Regions from separate parts of the Streptomyces sp. NPDC091649 genome, predicted to be linked through region 2. Evidence: predicted binding sites of a transcription regulator. Region 2 holds the regulator's gene; each other region holds the start of a gene.

Region 1 (4,034 bases), on a different contig from region 2:
ATCCACTCGGCCTCCGCCTCCGGGCCGATCGCCTCGTGCGGAACGCCCGGGGCGATCTTCAGCGCCGCCCTCGGGGCCTTCAGCGCGGCGGCCGTGGCCCAGGAGAGCGGTGGTGAGTACGCCTCCGGGTCGAAGACCCTGCCCCGGCTGCCGCGCCGCGCCGGGTCCACGAAGACCGCTTCGTACGGGGACGCGTCGACCTCCGTGACGTCGGCGCACCGCACCTCGACCAGGTCCCCGAGCCCGAGCGCCTCCGCGTTCGCGCGGGCCACCTCGGCGGTCAGCGGGTCGCGGTCCACGGCCAGGACGGAGATTCCGGCGCGGGCCAGCGCGACGGCGTCGCCGCCGATGCCGCAGCACAGGTCCGCCACGCTCCGTACGCCGAGCCCGGCGAACCGCGCCGCGCGGTGGGCGGCCACCGAGGTGCGGGTGGCCTGTTCGACCCCGTTGGGCGTGAAGTACATCCGGTGCGCGTCCTCGGCCCCGAACTTCGCCACCGCCCGCTGCCGCAGCCGGGCCTGGCCCAGGGCCGCCGACACCAGCTCCGCCGGGTGCGTGCGGCGCAGCCGGGTCGCGGTGGCCAGTTCGTCGGCGGGGTCGTGGTCGCGCAGTTCGGCCAGCAGCTGCTCGCCCTCGGGGGTGCGCAGCGCGGCGAAGGCGGCGCGGGCGGGGTCGTCGGCCGGGGCGGAGGGGGTCGTTGCGTTCACCCGGCCCATTGTGGCCGGTGCGCCGGCACGGCTCGCGGGCGGCGGGCGCGCGGGCGCGCTCCCGCCCGTGGCCGGACGGGCCGCCGTCGGGCCTGTGTGGGCCGGCCGGGGGACCGCACAGGCCCGGTCGCGGTGTCGGGGCGGGCGGTCGGCCGACGGCTGGCAGGATGCGGCGCCATGCAGCTAGTACGACAAAAAGAGCAATCAGCCGTCAAGCGGCACAGACCGGGCGTCGTGCTGGCGGTCCTGCTGGCCGCCGCCGTCGCCTCCGGATGCGCGGCGGAGGCGGGTGGCGGCGGCGCGGCGGGCGGCGGCGAGCCGGCGAAGCCCGCCGCCGGTCAGCCGGGCGGGGCGGCCCCGCAGGCCGGAGCCGCCCGCGACCTGGACACGCGCGCCGAGACGCTCAGGAAGAAGCAGGCCGCACGGGCCGTCGCGGCCGAGAAGTGGGGGCTGGCCAAGACCCCGCTCGCGGCCCCCGAACCGCCGGAGGTGAAGCCCCGCATCACCACCCGCGAGGGGTTCGAGGTCCGGGACGACGCCGGGCTGCCGCCCGTCTTCACCACCGTCCCGACCAAGGAGAAGATCGTCTTCCTGACGATGGACGACGGGGCGGAGAAGGACCCCGAGCTGCTGCGGATGATGACCGAACTGGACATCCCGTACAGCGCGTTCATCAGCGACTACGTCACCAACGACGACTACGGCTACTTCAGGAAGATGCAGAAGCGCGGGGTGGTCATCAGCAACCACACGCTCAACCACCGCTATCTGCCCGGCCTCTCCCGCGCCGAGCAGAAGCGGGAGATCTGCGGCCAGCAGGAGAAGATCCTCAAGCACTTCGGGAAGCGGCCCACCCTCTTCCGCCCGCCCTACGGCAACTACAACCGCGACACCCTCGTCGTCGCCAAGTCCTGCGGGATCACCGCCGTGCCCCTGTGGGCCTCCGAAGCCTTCCCCGACCACATGGAATGGCGCGAGTGGGACCGGGACCTGCACCCCGGCGACATCGTGCTCACCCATTTCCGGGGCGAGGACGACTGGAAGGGCTCGATGCCCGACATGATCCGGCAGGTCATGAAGACCATCACGGACAAGGGGTACGCGGTGGCGAAGCTGGAGGACTACGTCTGAGGCCGAGCCCGAGGGCCGCGTCCGACCGGTCCGGTCCGGCCCGCGTCCCCTGCGGCTCCGGCCGCGGCGGCGCCCGGCCGAGCCCGGACCGGGACGGCGCGAGGGTGGTGAATTGGCACTCCGCTTGACCGAGTGCTAATCGCGGTCATAGTCTCAGTGCTGGCACTCCCCCCTGGAGAGTGCCAGCACCACCTTGCGCGACAGGGCAGGTCCGGCACCCGCGACGACGGATCGGTCTGGTCGCCGACCACAGACTGTTAAACCCCGTGAGATCTCCGAAGGGGGAGACCGGATCGTGTCGACCACCAGCTCCAAGGTTGCGATCAAGCCGCTTGAGGACCGCATTGTGGTCCAGCCGCTCGACGCCGAGCAGACCACGGCTTCCGGCCTGGTCATTCCGGACACCGCGAAGGAGAAGCCCCAGGAGGGCGTCGTCCTTGCCGTTGGTCCGGGCCGCTTCGAGAACGGCGAGCGGCTCCCGCTCGACGTCAAGACCGGCGACGTCGTCCTGTACAGCAAGTACGGCGGCACCGAGGTGAAGTACAACGGCGAGGAGTACCTCGTCCTCTCGGCCCGCGACGTCCTCGCGATCGTCGAGAAGTAATTCACCCACGTTTGCTTGTGTTCTGCGCCCCTGGCCCCCTGCGAGATAACTAGCCGGGTGGCAAGGGGCGCAGTTCGTTCGAGAGGGAAGATCAGCCCATGGCGAAGATTCTGAAGTTCGACGAGGACGCCCGTCGCGCCCTTGAGCGCGGCGTCAACAAGCTTGCCGACACGGTCAAGGTGACGATCGGCCCCAAGGGCCGCAACGTCGTCATCGACAAGAAGTTCGGCGCACCCACCATCACCAACGACGGTGTCACCATCGCGCGCGAGGTCGAGCTCGACGACCCGTACGAGAACCTCGGTGCCCAGCTCGTCAAGGAGGTGGCGACCAAGACCAACGACGTAGCGGGTGACGGCACCACCACCGCGACCGTCCTGGCCCAGGCGCTCGTCCGCGAGGGCCTGCGCAACGTCGCCGCCGGCGCGTCCCCGGCCGCCCTGAAGAAGGGCATCGACGCCGCGGTCAAGGCCGTGTCCGAGGAGCTCCTCGCGACCGCCCGCCCGATCGACGACAAGTCCGACATCGCCGCCGTGGCCGCGCTCTCCGCGCAGGACACCCAGGTCGGCGAGCTCATCGCGGACGCGATGGACAAGGTCGGCAAGGACGGTGTCATCACCGTCGAGGAGTCCAACACCTTCGGCCTGGACCTGGAGTTCACCGAGGGCATGGCCTTCGACAAGGGCTACCTGTCCCCGTATATGGTGTCCGACCAGGAGCGTATGGAGGCCGTCCTCGACGACCCGTACATCCTGATCCACCAGGGCAAGATCGGCTCCATCCAGGAGCTGCTCCCGCTCCTGGAGAAGGTCATCCAGGCCGGCGCGTCCAAGCCGCTCCTGATCATCGCCGAGGACGTCGAGGGCGAGGCGCTCTCCACCCTCGTCGTCAACAAGATCCGCGGCACCTTCAACGCCGTCGCGGTGAAGGCTCCGGGCTTCGGTGACCGCCGCAAGGCCATGCTCGGTGACATCGCCACCCTCACCGGTGCGACCGTCATCGCCGAGGAGGTCGGCCTCAAGCTCGACGGCGCCGGCCTCGACGTGCTGGGCACCGCCCGCCGCGTCACCGTCTCCAAGGACGACACGACCATCGTCGACGGCGGGGGCAACTCCGACGACGTCAAGGGCCGCGTCAACCAGATCAAGGCCGAGATCGAGTCCACGGACTCCGACTGGGACCGCGAGAAGCTCCAGGAGCGCCTGGCGAAGCTGGCCGGCGGCGTGTGCGTCATCCGCGTCGGCGCCGCCACCGAGGTGGAGCTCAAGGAGAAGAAGCACCGCCTCGAGGACGCCATCTCCGCGACCCGCGCCGCGGTCGAGGAGGGCATCGTCTCCGGCGGTGGCTCCTCCCTCGTCCACGCCGTGAAGGTCCTGGAGGGCAACCTCGGCAAGACCGGCGACGAGGCCACGGGTGTCGCGGTCGTCCGCCGCGCCGCCGTCGAGCCGCTGCGCTGGATCGCCGAGAACGCCGGCCTGGAGGGTTACGTCATCACCTCCAAGGTCGCCGAGCTCGACAAGGGCCAGGGCTTCAACGCCGCCACCGGCGAGTACGGCGACCTGGTCAAGGCCGGCGTCATCGACCCGGTCAAG
Region 2 (4,034 bases):
ACGCCGCCTCGTTGTCCGCACTGTCCCGCCAGACCTCGCGCGCCATCGCCCCGTGCCCTTCCCCCGTGAGCCCTTCGGGCCCGTGAACGCCTGTCCGTGCTCTCCCCTCAATAACCGATGGTGCTTGTGGGGCGCAGGCATTCATAGGGATCGGCACGTGATCGTCTTCGACGTTCCCGTATCAGGGCGGTATCGGGCCCTCCCAGCCGCCGGACATCAGTCCGGAAGAGTGACGAAGTCAATCAATTCCTCTACCCGGCCCAGCAGTTGGGGTTCGAGGTCCTTGTAGCTGCGGACCTTGGACAGGATGTGCTGCCAGGCCGCCCCGGTGTTCTCCGGCCACCCCAGCGCCCGGCACACGCCCGTCTTCCAGTCCTGCCCCCTCGGCACCGTCGGCCAGGCGTCGATCCCCACCGAGGACGGCTTCACCGCCTCCCACACGTCGATGTACGGGTGCCCCACCACCAGCACGTGCGCGCCGGTCACCCGCTCGGCGATCCGGGACTCCTTGGAGCCGGGCACCAGATGGTCCACCAGCACGCCCAGCCGGGCGTCCGGCCCCGGCGCGAACTCCCCGACGATCGACGGAAGGTCGTCCACCCCCTCCAGGTACTCCACGACCACGCCCTCGATGCGCAGGTCGTCGCCCCACACCCGCTCCACCAGCTCCGCGTCGTGCCGGCCCTCCACATAGATCCGCCCGGCCCGCGCCACCCGCGCCCGCGCCCCGGGCACCGCCACCGAGCCGGAGGCCGTGCGCGTGGGACGCACGGGACCGCCCGGGCCCGGGCGCACCAGCGTGACGACCCTGCCCTCCAGCAGGAAGCCGCGCGGCTCCATCGGGAACACCCGGTGCTTGCCGAAGCGGTCCTCCAGGGTCACCGTCGGCCCCTGGGCCGTCTTCTCGCAGCGGATCACCGCACCGCAGAAGCCGGTGGCGACCTCCTCCACGACCAGATCGGGCTCGGCGGGCACCTCGGGCACGGGGGCGGACCGCTTCCACGGCGGGGTCAGGTCCGGCTGGTAGCTGCGCATGGCACGACGATATTCGCCGTACGCGCGCCAGGCGCCGAGGACCCGGCGAAGACCGGCGACAGGTCCTTTGGGGGCTCACCCCCCGTCGAGCCGCACGCCGAAGCGTTCCGCCAGCGACGCCCGCTGCGCCCGGACGAACGCCGCGTCCACCACGGCCCCGTGCCCCGGCACATAGAGCGCGTCCTCGCCGCCCAGCGCCAGCAGCCTCTCCAGCGCGGCCGGCCAGCGCGAGGTGATCGCGTCCGGGCCGGCCTGCGGCTCGCCCGACTCCTCGACGAGGTCGCCGCAGAACACCACCGGAGGCCCCCCGTCCGCGTCCGGCACCAGCGCCGCCAGGTCATGGCCGCTGTGCCCGGGGCCCACGTTCGCCAGCAGTACCTGACGGCCGCCGCCCAGGTCGAGCGTCCAGTCGCCGCACACCTCGTGGTGCGGGACCACCAGCGTGTCCGCCGACCGGGCCGCCTCGTCCTCCGGCACCCCGTGGCGCACCGCCGAGGCGCACAGCCCCTCCGCCTCGTTCCGCAGCAGGGCGCCGACGCCCACCGCCCCGTACACCTGCGCCCCGGCGAACGCGGCGGTGCCCAGCACATGATCGAAGTGCGGGTGACTCAGTGCGATATGCGTCACTCTCCGTCCGAGCAGCGCCTCCGCCTGCCGCCGCAGCTCGACGCCCTCGCGCAGCGTGGCGCCGGTGTCGTACAGCAGTACGCCGTCCGGCCCGGCGGCCAGCGCGGCGGTGGCGTCCCAGCCCGGGAGCCGCCGCCTGCCGATACCGTTGCCCAACCGCTCCCAGCCGAAGTCTTCCCAAGCGACGTCCATACGGCGACGCTATCGGCAACGACCTGCACGGTCCCGCCGGAGCGTGGGCCGGTCGCCCTTGCCCCGGCCCCACCCCGCCCCCGTACACTGACCGCGGGGAATTGCTGGCACTCGAACGCACCGAGTGCCAGACAGACACCGAGAGACACGGCTGGAGGTGTGCGCGATGCTCAGCGAACGCAGACTCGAAGTGCTGCGCGCCATCGTCCAGGACTATGTCGGCACCGAGGAGCCCGTCGGCTCCAAGGCGCTGACCGAACGGCACCGGCTGGGAGTCTCCCCGGCCACCGTCCGCAACGACATGGCGGTGCTGGAGGACGAGGGCTTCATCGCCCAGCCGCACACGAGCGCGGGGCGCATCCCCACCGACAAGGGGTACCGCCTCTTCGTCGACAAGCTCGCCGGCGTCAAGCCGCTGTCCTCGCCCGAGCGCCGGGCCATCCAGAACTTCCTCGACGGCGCGGTCGACCTCGACGACGTGGTCGGCCGGACGGTGCGGCTGCTCGCGCAGCTGACCCGGCAGGTCGCCGTCGTGCAGTACCCCTCGCTGACCCGCTCGACGGTGCGGCACGTGGAACTGCTGGCGCTCGCCCCCGCCCGGCTGATGCTCGTCCTGATCACGGACACCGGCCGGGTCGAACAGCGTATGATCGACTGCCCTGCGCCCTTCGGCGAGGCATCGCTGGCGGATCTGCGGGCCCGGCTCAACAGCCGGGTCGTCGGACGCCGCTTCGCGGATGTCCCGCGGCTGGTGCAGGAGCTGCCGGAATCCTTCGACAGCGAGGACCGGGGGACGGTCTCCACCGTCCTTTCCACCCTCCTCGAAACACTCGTCGAGGAGACGGAGGAGCGGCTGATGATCGGCGGCACCTCCAACCTCACCCGCTTCGGACACGACTTCCCGGTGATGATCCGGCCGGTGCTGGAAGCGCTGGAGGAGCAGGTCGTCCTGCTGAAGCTGCTCGGTGAGGCAACGGACTCCGGCATGACCGTACGGATCGGGCACGAGAACGCCCACGAGGGGCTCAACTCCACGTCCGTCGTCGCGGTCGGCTACGGTTCAGGCGACGAGGCAGTCGCCAAACTCGGCGTGGTCGGACCGACCCGCATGGACTACCCCGGAACGATGGGAGCGGTACGCGCAGTGGCACGTTACGTCGGACAGATCCTGGCGGAGTCGTAAGTGGCCACGGACTACTACGCCGTACTCGGCGTGCGCCGCGACGCATCTCAGGACGAGATCAAGAAGGCATTCCGTCGGCTCGCTCGCGAGCTGCACCCGGATGTCAACCCGGACCCGAAGACCCAGGAGCGGTTCAAGGAGATCAACGCCGCTTACGAGGTGCTCTCGGACCCGCAGAAGAAGCAGGTCTACGACCTCGGCGGCGACCCGCTCTCCGGCGGCGGCGGCGGTGGCGGTGCGGGAGGTTTCGGGGCCGGCGGCTTCGGCAACTTCTCCGACATCATGGACGCGTTCTTCGGCAACGCCGCGCAGCGCGGTCCGCGCTCGCGGACCCGCCGGGGCCAGGACGCCATGATCCGCCTGGAGATCGACCTCAACGACGCGGCCTTCGGCACCACCAAGGACCTCCAGGTCGACACGGCCGTGGTCTGCACCACCTGCAGCGGCGAGGGCGCGGCCCCCGGCACCTCGGCCCAGACCTGCGACATGTGCCGCGGCCGCGGCGAGGTCTCGCAGGTCACCCGGTCCTTCCTGGGCCAGGTCATGACCTCGCGGCCCTGCCCGCAGTGCCAGGGCTTCGGCACGGTCGTGCCCACCCCCTGCCCGGAGTGCGCCGGCGACGGCCGCATCCGTTCGCGGCGCACCCTGACCGTGAAGATCCCGGCGGGCGTCGACAACGGCACCCGCATCCAGCTCGCCGGCGAGGGCGAGGTCGGCCCCGGCGGCGGACCGCCCGGCGACCTGTACGTGGAGATCCACGAACTGCCCCACGCCGTCTTCCAGCGGCGCGGCGACGACCTGCACTGCACGGTCACCATCCCGATGACCGCGGCGGCGCTCGGCACCAAGTGCCCGTTGGAGACGCTGGACGGCCTGGAGGAGATCGACATCCGGCCCGGCACCCAGTCCGGCCAGTCCGTGCCCCTGCACGGGCGCGGGATCACGCATCTGCGCGGCGGCGGCCGGGGCGACCTGATCGTGCACGTCGAGGTGATGA
Region 3 (4,034 bases), on a different contig from region 2:
GCGGACCTTCTCCACGACGACGCCACCCTCAAGACCACCGTTGACGGCGATCTGCTTGAGCGGGGCCTCCAGCGCGAGCTTCACGGCGTTGGCGCCGGTAGCCTCGTCGCCCGTGAGGTCGAGCTTCTCGAAGACGGCCGAAGCCTGGAGCAGAGCCACGCCACCACCGGCGACGATGCCCTCCTCGACGGCGGCCTTGGCGTTGCGCACCGCGTCCTCGATGCGGTGCTTGCGCTCCTTGAGCTCCACCTCGGTGGCGGCGCCGGCCTTGATGACGGCCACGCCGCCGGCCAGCTTCGCCAGACGCTCCTGGAGCTTCTCGCGGTCGTAGTCCGAGTCGGAGTTCTCGATCTCGGCACGGATCTGGTTGACGCGACCCTGAACCTGGTCGCTGTCACCGGCGCCGTCGACGATCGTGGTCTCGTCCTTGGTGATGACGACCTTGCGGGCACGGCCGAGCAGGTCCAGGCCGGCGTTCTCCAGCTTGAGACCGACCTCCTCGGAGATCACGGTGCCACCGGTGAGGATGGCGATGTCCGCGAGCATGGCCTTGCGGCGGTCGCCGAAGCCCGGAGCCTTGACGGCGACGGACTTGAACGTGCCCTTGATCTTGTTGACGACCAGGGTGGAGAGCGCCTCGCCCTCGACGTCCTCGGCGATGATCAGCAGCGGCTTGCCCGACTGCATGACCTTCTCCAGCAGCGGGATGAGGTCCTTGACGCTGCCGATCTTCGAGTTGACGATCAGGATGTACGGGTCGTCGAGCGACGCCTCCATACGCTCCATGTCGGTCGCGAAGTAGGCCGAGATGTAGCCCTTGTCGAAGCGCATACCCTCGGTGAGCTCAAGCTCCAGACCGAAGGTCTGGGACTCCTCGACGGTGATGACGCCTTCCTTGCCGACCTTGTCCATCGCCTCGGCGATCTTGGCGCCGATCTCGGTGTCGGCGGCGGAGATGGAGGCGGTCGAAGCGATCTGCTCCTTGGTCTCCACGTCCTTGGCCTGCTCCAGCAGAGCGGCGGAGACGGCCTCGACGGCCTTCTCGATGCCCCGCTTGAGGGCCATCGGGTTGGCGCCTGCGGCGACGTTGCGCAGACCCTCGCGAACGAGAGCCTGAGCCAGAACGGTGGCGGTGGTCGTACCGTCGCCGGCGACGTCGTCCGTCTTCTTGGCGACCTCCTTGACCAGCTCCGCACCGATCTTCTCGTACGGGTCCTCGAGCTCGATCTCCTTGGCGATGGAAACACCATCGTTGGTGATCGTGGGCGCGCCCCACTTCTTCTCGAGGACGACGTTACGGCCCTTGGGGCCGAGGGTGACCTTGACGGCGTCGGCGAGCTGGTTCATCCCGCGCTCGAGACCGCGCCGTGCCTCCTCGTCGAACGCGATGATCTTGGCCATGTGAAGTGGTCCTCCCGGACAGGGGTGGATTCTCCGGACCGAGAGGCGCCCGCGACGGACGGCCTGCCTGCGTGGTGGTTCCTTGCCCCACCGCGCCTGCGGGCCTCACCGGCCCGGTCCAAGTTTCTGTCACTCTCACCTGGAGAGTGCTAACGCCAATGATTAGCACTCGACCCCTGCGAGTGCAAGCGTCCCCTGCCGGATCCGGACGGGACGTGGGCCCAAGGTGCCCCGGAAGCGGGCCGCGGCGGGACCCGGGAGCGGCCGGCGGCGCACCCCTCGCCGGTACCGCCGAAGACGCGCGGGCCCCCGGAGCGCGGGAACGCGGAACGCACGCAGGGCCCGGTCCCCTGATCCCGGGGCCGGGCCCTGCGTGCGTGAGTAGTGTCGTCGGACGACCGCGCCGAGCTCAGCCGACGGCGAGCTTGACCATGTCGGCCTGGGGCCCCTTCTGGCCCTGCGAGATCTCGAATTCAACTCGCTGACCCTCTTCGAGGGTGCGGTACCCGTCCATCTGGATCGCGCTGTAGTGGACGAAAACATCCGCACCACCGTCGACCGCGATGAAGCCGTACCCCTTCTCCGCGTTGAACCACTTGACGGTGCCCTGAGCCATGCCTAACTCCCCTATTACTGGCCCTTGCACGGGACCGCACTTCGCGGCCCCGGGTCGGAACTCACCCTCCGACAGGAGAGGGTGCGCGGCGCCGCAGCGCGTCGACCGCGGCCGAATGTATCCGCCCAACTGCCCTCTGCAACAGGTCAGTCGGACGAGAATTCTGGGCGCCGAAGAACACGCGAATATGCGGGTTTGCTGAGATTTACGGGCAAGTCGGGCCAGACAAAGGGCACTTATGCCACAAGAGGTTCACGCACTTTGGCTGCTTCTTATCGGGGCCGGGCGCATTCTCATATGCGGGCGGCACGAGCAGCAGACGGGGCTTCCCCAACTGTACCGCGCTCAACCATGCAGAATTGCCCCCTCCGCTTCTCTCGCGGAGGGGGCAACCGTGGTCACACAGAGGTGCGGTGGAGGCCGCCGTGGGGCGGCCCGGGGCGGTTCAGCAGCCGCCGGCCACCGCGGGGATGATCGACACGCCCGCGCCGTCCGGGGTGGCCGCGTCCAGGCCGCCCTCGAAGCGCACGTCGTCGTCGTTGACGTACACGTTCACGAAGCGGCGCAGCTTGCCCTGGTCGTCCAGGACGCGGGCCGCGATGCCCGGGTGGTCCTTCTCCAGGGACTCGATGACCTCGGAGAGCTTCGCGCCCTCCGCCGGGACCTCGGCCTGGCCCCCCGTGTACGTACGGAGGATGGTGGGGATACGGACCTTGACGCTCATGGTGGGTGCCTTCCTGGAGTCTCGGGTGGTCAGCTGCCGGCGAGGCCCGCGGCGCGGAACGCGTCCAGGCTCGGCTTGATGGTCGCCGTGGCCTGCGAGGTCGGGGCGACCGCGTCGAGCGTCTTGAGCCCGTCGCCGGTGTTCAGGACGACGGTGGTGAGCGCCGGGTCGATGACGCCGGCCTCGATGAGCTTCTTCGTCACGCCGAGCGTCACCCCGCCCGCCGTCTCGCCGAAGATGCCCTCGGTACGCGCCAGCAGCTTGATCGCGTCGACGACCTGCTCGTCGTCGACGTCCTCGACGGCTCCGCCGGTGCGGCGGGCGATGTCCAGGACGTACGGGCCGTCCGCCGGGTTGCCGATGGCCAGCGACTTGGCGATGGTGTTCGGCTTCTGGGGGCGCACCACGTCGTGGCCCGCCTTGAAGGCGGCGGAGACCGGGGAGCAGCCCTCGGCCTGGGCGCCGAAGATCTTGTACGGCCGGTCCTCGACCAGGCCGAGCTTGATCAGTTCCTGGAAGCCCTTGTCGATCTTCGTGAGCTGGGAGCCGGACGCGATCGGGATGACGATCTGGTCGGGCAGCCGCCAGCCGAGCTGCTCGCAGATCTCGTACGCCAGCGTCTTGGAGCCCTCGCCGTAGTACGGGCGCAGGTTGACGTTGACGAAGCCCCAGCCCTCGCCGAGCGGATCGCCGATGAGCTCGGAGCAGAAGCGGTTGACGTCGTCGTAGTTGCCCTCGATGCCGACCAGCTCACCGCCGTACACCGCGGCCATGACGACCTTGCCCTGCTCCAGGTCGTGCGGGATGAACACGCAGGAGCGCAGCCCGGCGCGGGCGGCGGCGGCGCCGACGGCTCCGGCCAGGTTGCCCGTGGAGGAGCAGGAGAGGGTGGTGAAGCCGAAGGCGCGGGCGGCCTCCACGGCGATCGCGACGACCCGGTCCTTGAAGGAGTGCGTCGGGTTGCCGGAGTCGTCCTTCACGTACAGGCCGCCGGTGACGCCGAGTTCGCGGGCGAGGTTGTCGGCCTTGACGAGCTTGGTGAAGCCGGGGTTGATGTTGGGCTTCTCCGCGACATCGGCGGGTACCGGCAGCAGCGGGGCGTAACGCCAGATGTTGTCCGGGCCGGCCTCGATGCGCTTCCGCAGCTCCTCCGGGGAGCCGGTGGGCAGGTCGTAGGCCACTTCCAGCGGTCCGAAACAGGAGGCACAGGCGAAGAGGGGGCCGAGCTCGAAACGCTCGCCGCACTCGCGGCAGGAAAGCGCCGCGGCGGGACCGAGATCGACGGCCGGGGCG

Evidence for each region. Region 2 encodes HrcA, which represses chaperone genes, less so after heat shock. Its sites were predicted from a motif close to TTNGCACTCNGNNNNNCNGAGTGCNAA; they were not measured.
Region 1: the regulator HrcA is predicted to act here: its motif matches at 1,951-1,977, upstream of groES (co-chaperone GroES).
Region 3: the regulator HrcA is predicted to act here: its motif matches at 1,564-1,590, upstream of groL (chaperonin GroEL).

What each region holds. Positions count from the first base shown of each region.
Region 1 is NZ_JBIVTR010000001.1:1,054,013-1,058,046, reverse strand. It holds gene ACIQMU_RS04560 (methyltransferase domain-containing protein) at 1-716, opposite strand, end outside; gene ACIQMU_RS04555 (polysaccharide deacetylase family protein) at 885-1,838, shown strand; gene groES (co-chaperone GroES) at 2,134-2,442, shown strand; gene groL (chaperonin GroEL) at 2,541-4,034, shown strand, end outside.
Region 2 is NZ_JBIVTR010000002.1:81,967-86,000, reverse strand. It holds gene ACIQMU_RS05685 (ABC transporter substrate-binding protein) at 1-46, opposite strand, end outside; gene ACIQMU_RS05680 (DUF3097 domain-containing protein) at 217-1,035, opposite strand; gene ACIQMU_RS05675 (MBL fold metallo-hydrolase) at 1,111-1,854, opposite strand; gene hrcA (heat-inducible transcriptional repressor HrcA) at 2,021-3,037, shown strand; gene dnaJ (molecular chaperone DnaJ) at 3,038-4,034, shown strand, end outside.
Region 3 is NZ_JBIVTR010000004.1:289,099-293,132, forward strand. It holds gene groL (chaperonin GroEL) at 1-1,401, opposite strand, end outside; gene ACIQMU_RS11005 (cold-shock protein) at 1,811-2,017, opposite strand; gene ACIQMU_RS11010 (MoaD/ThiS family protein) at 2,463-2,741, opposite strand; gene thrC (threonine synthase) at 2,771-4,034, opposite strand, start outside.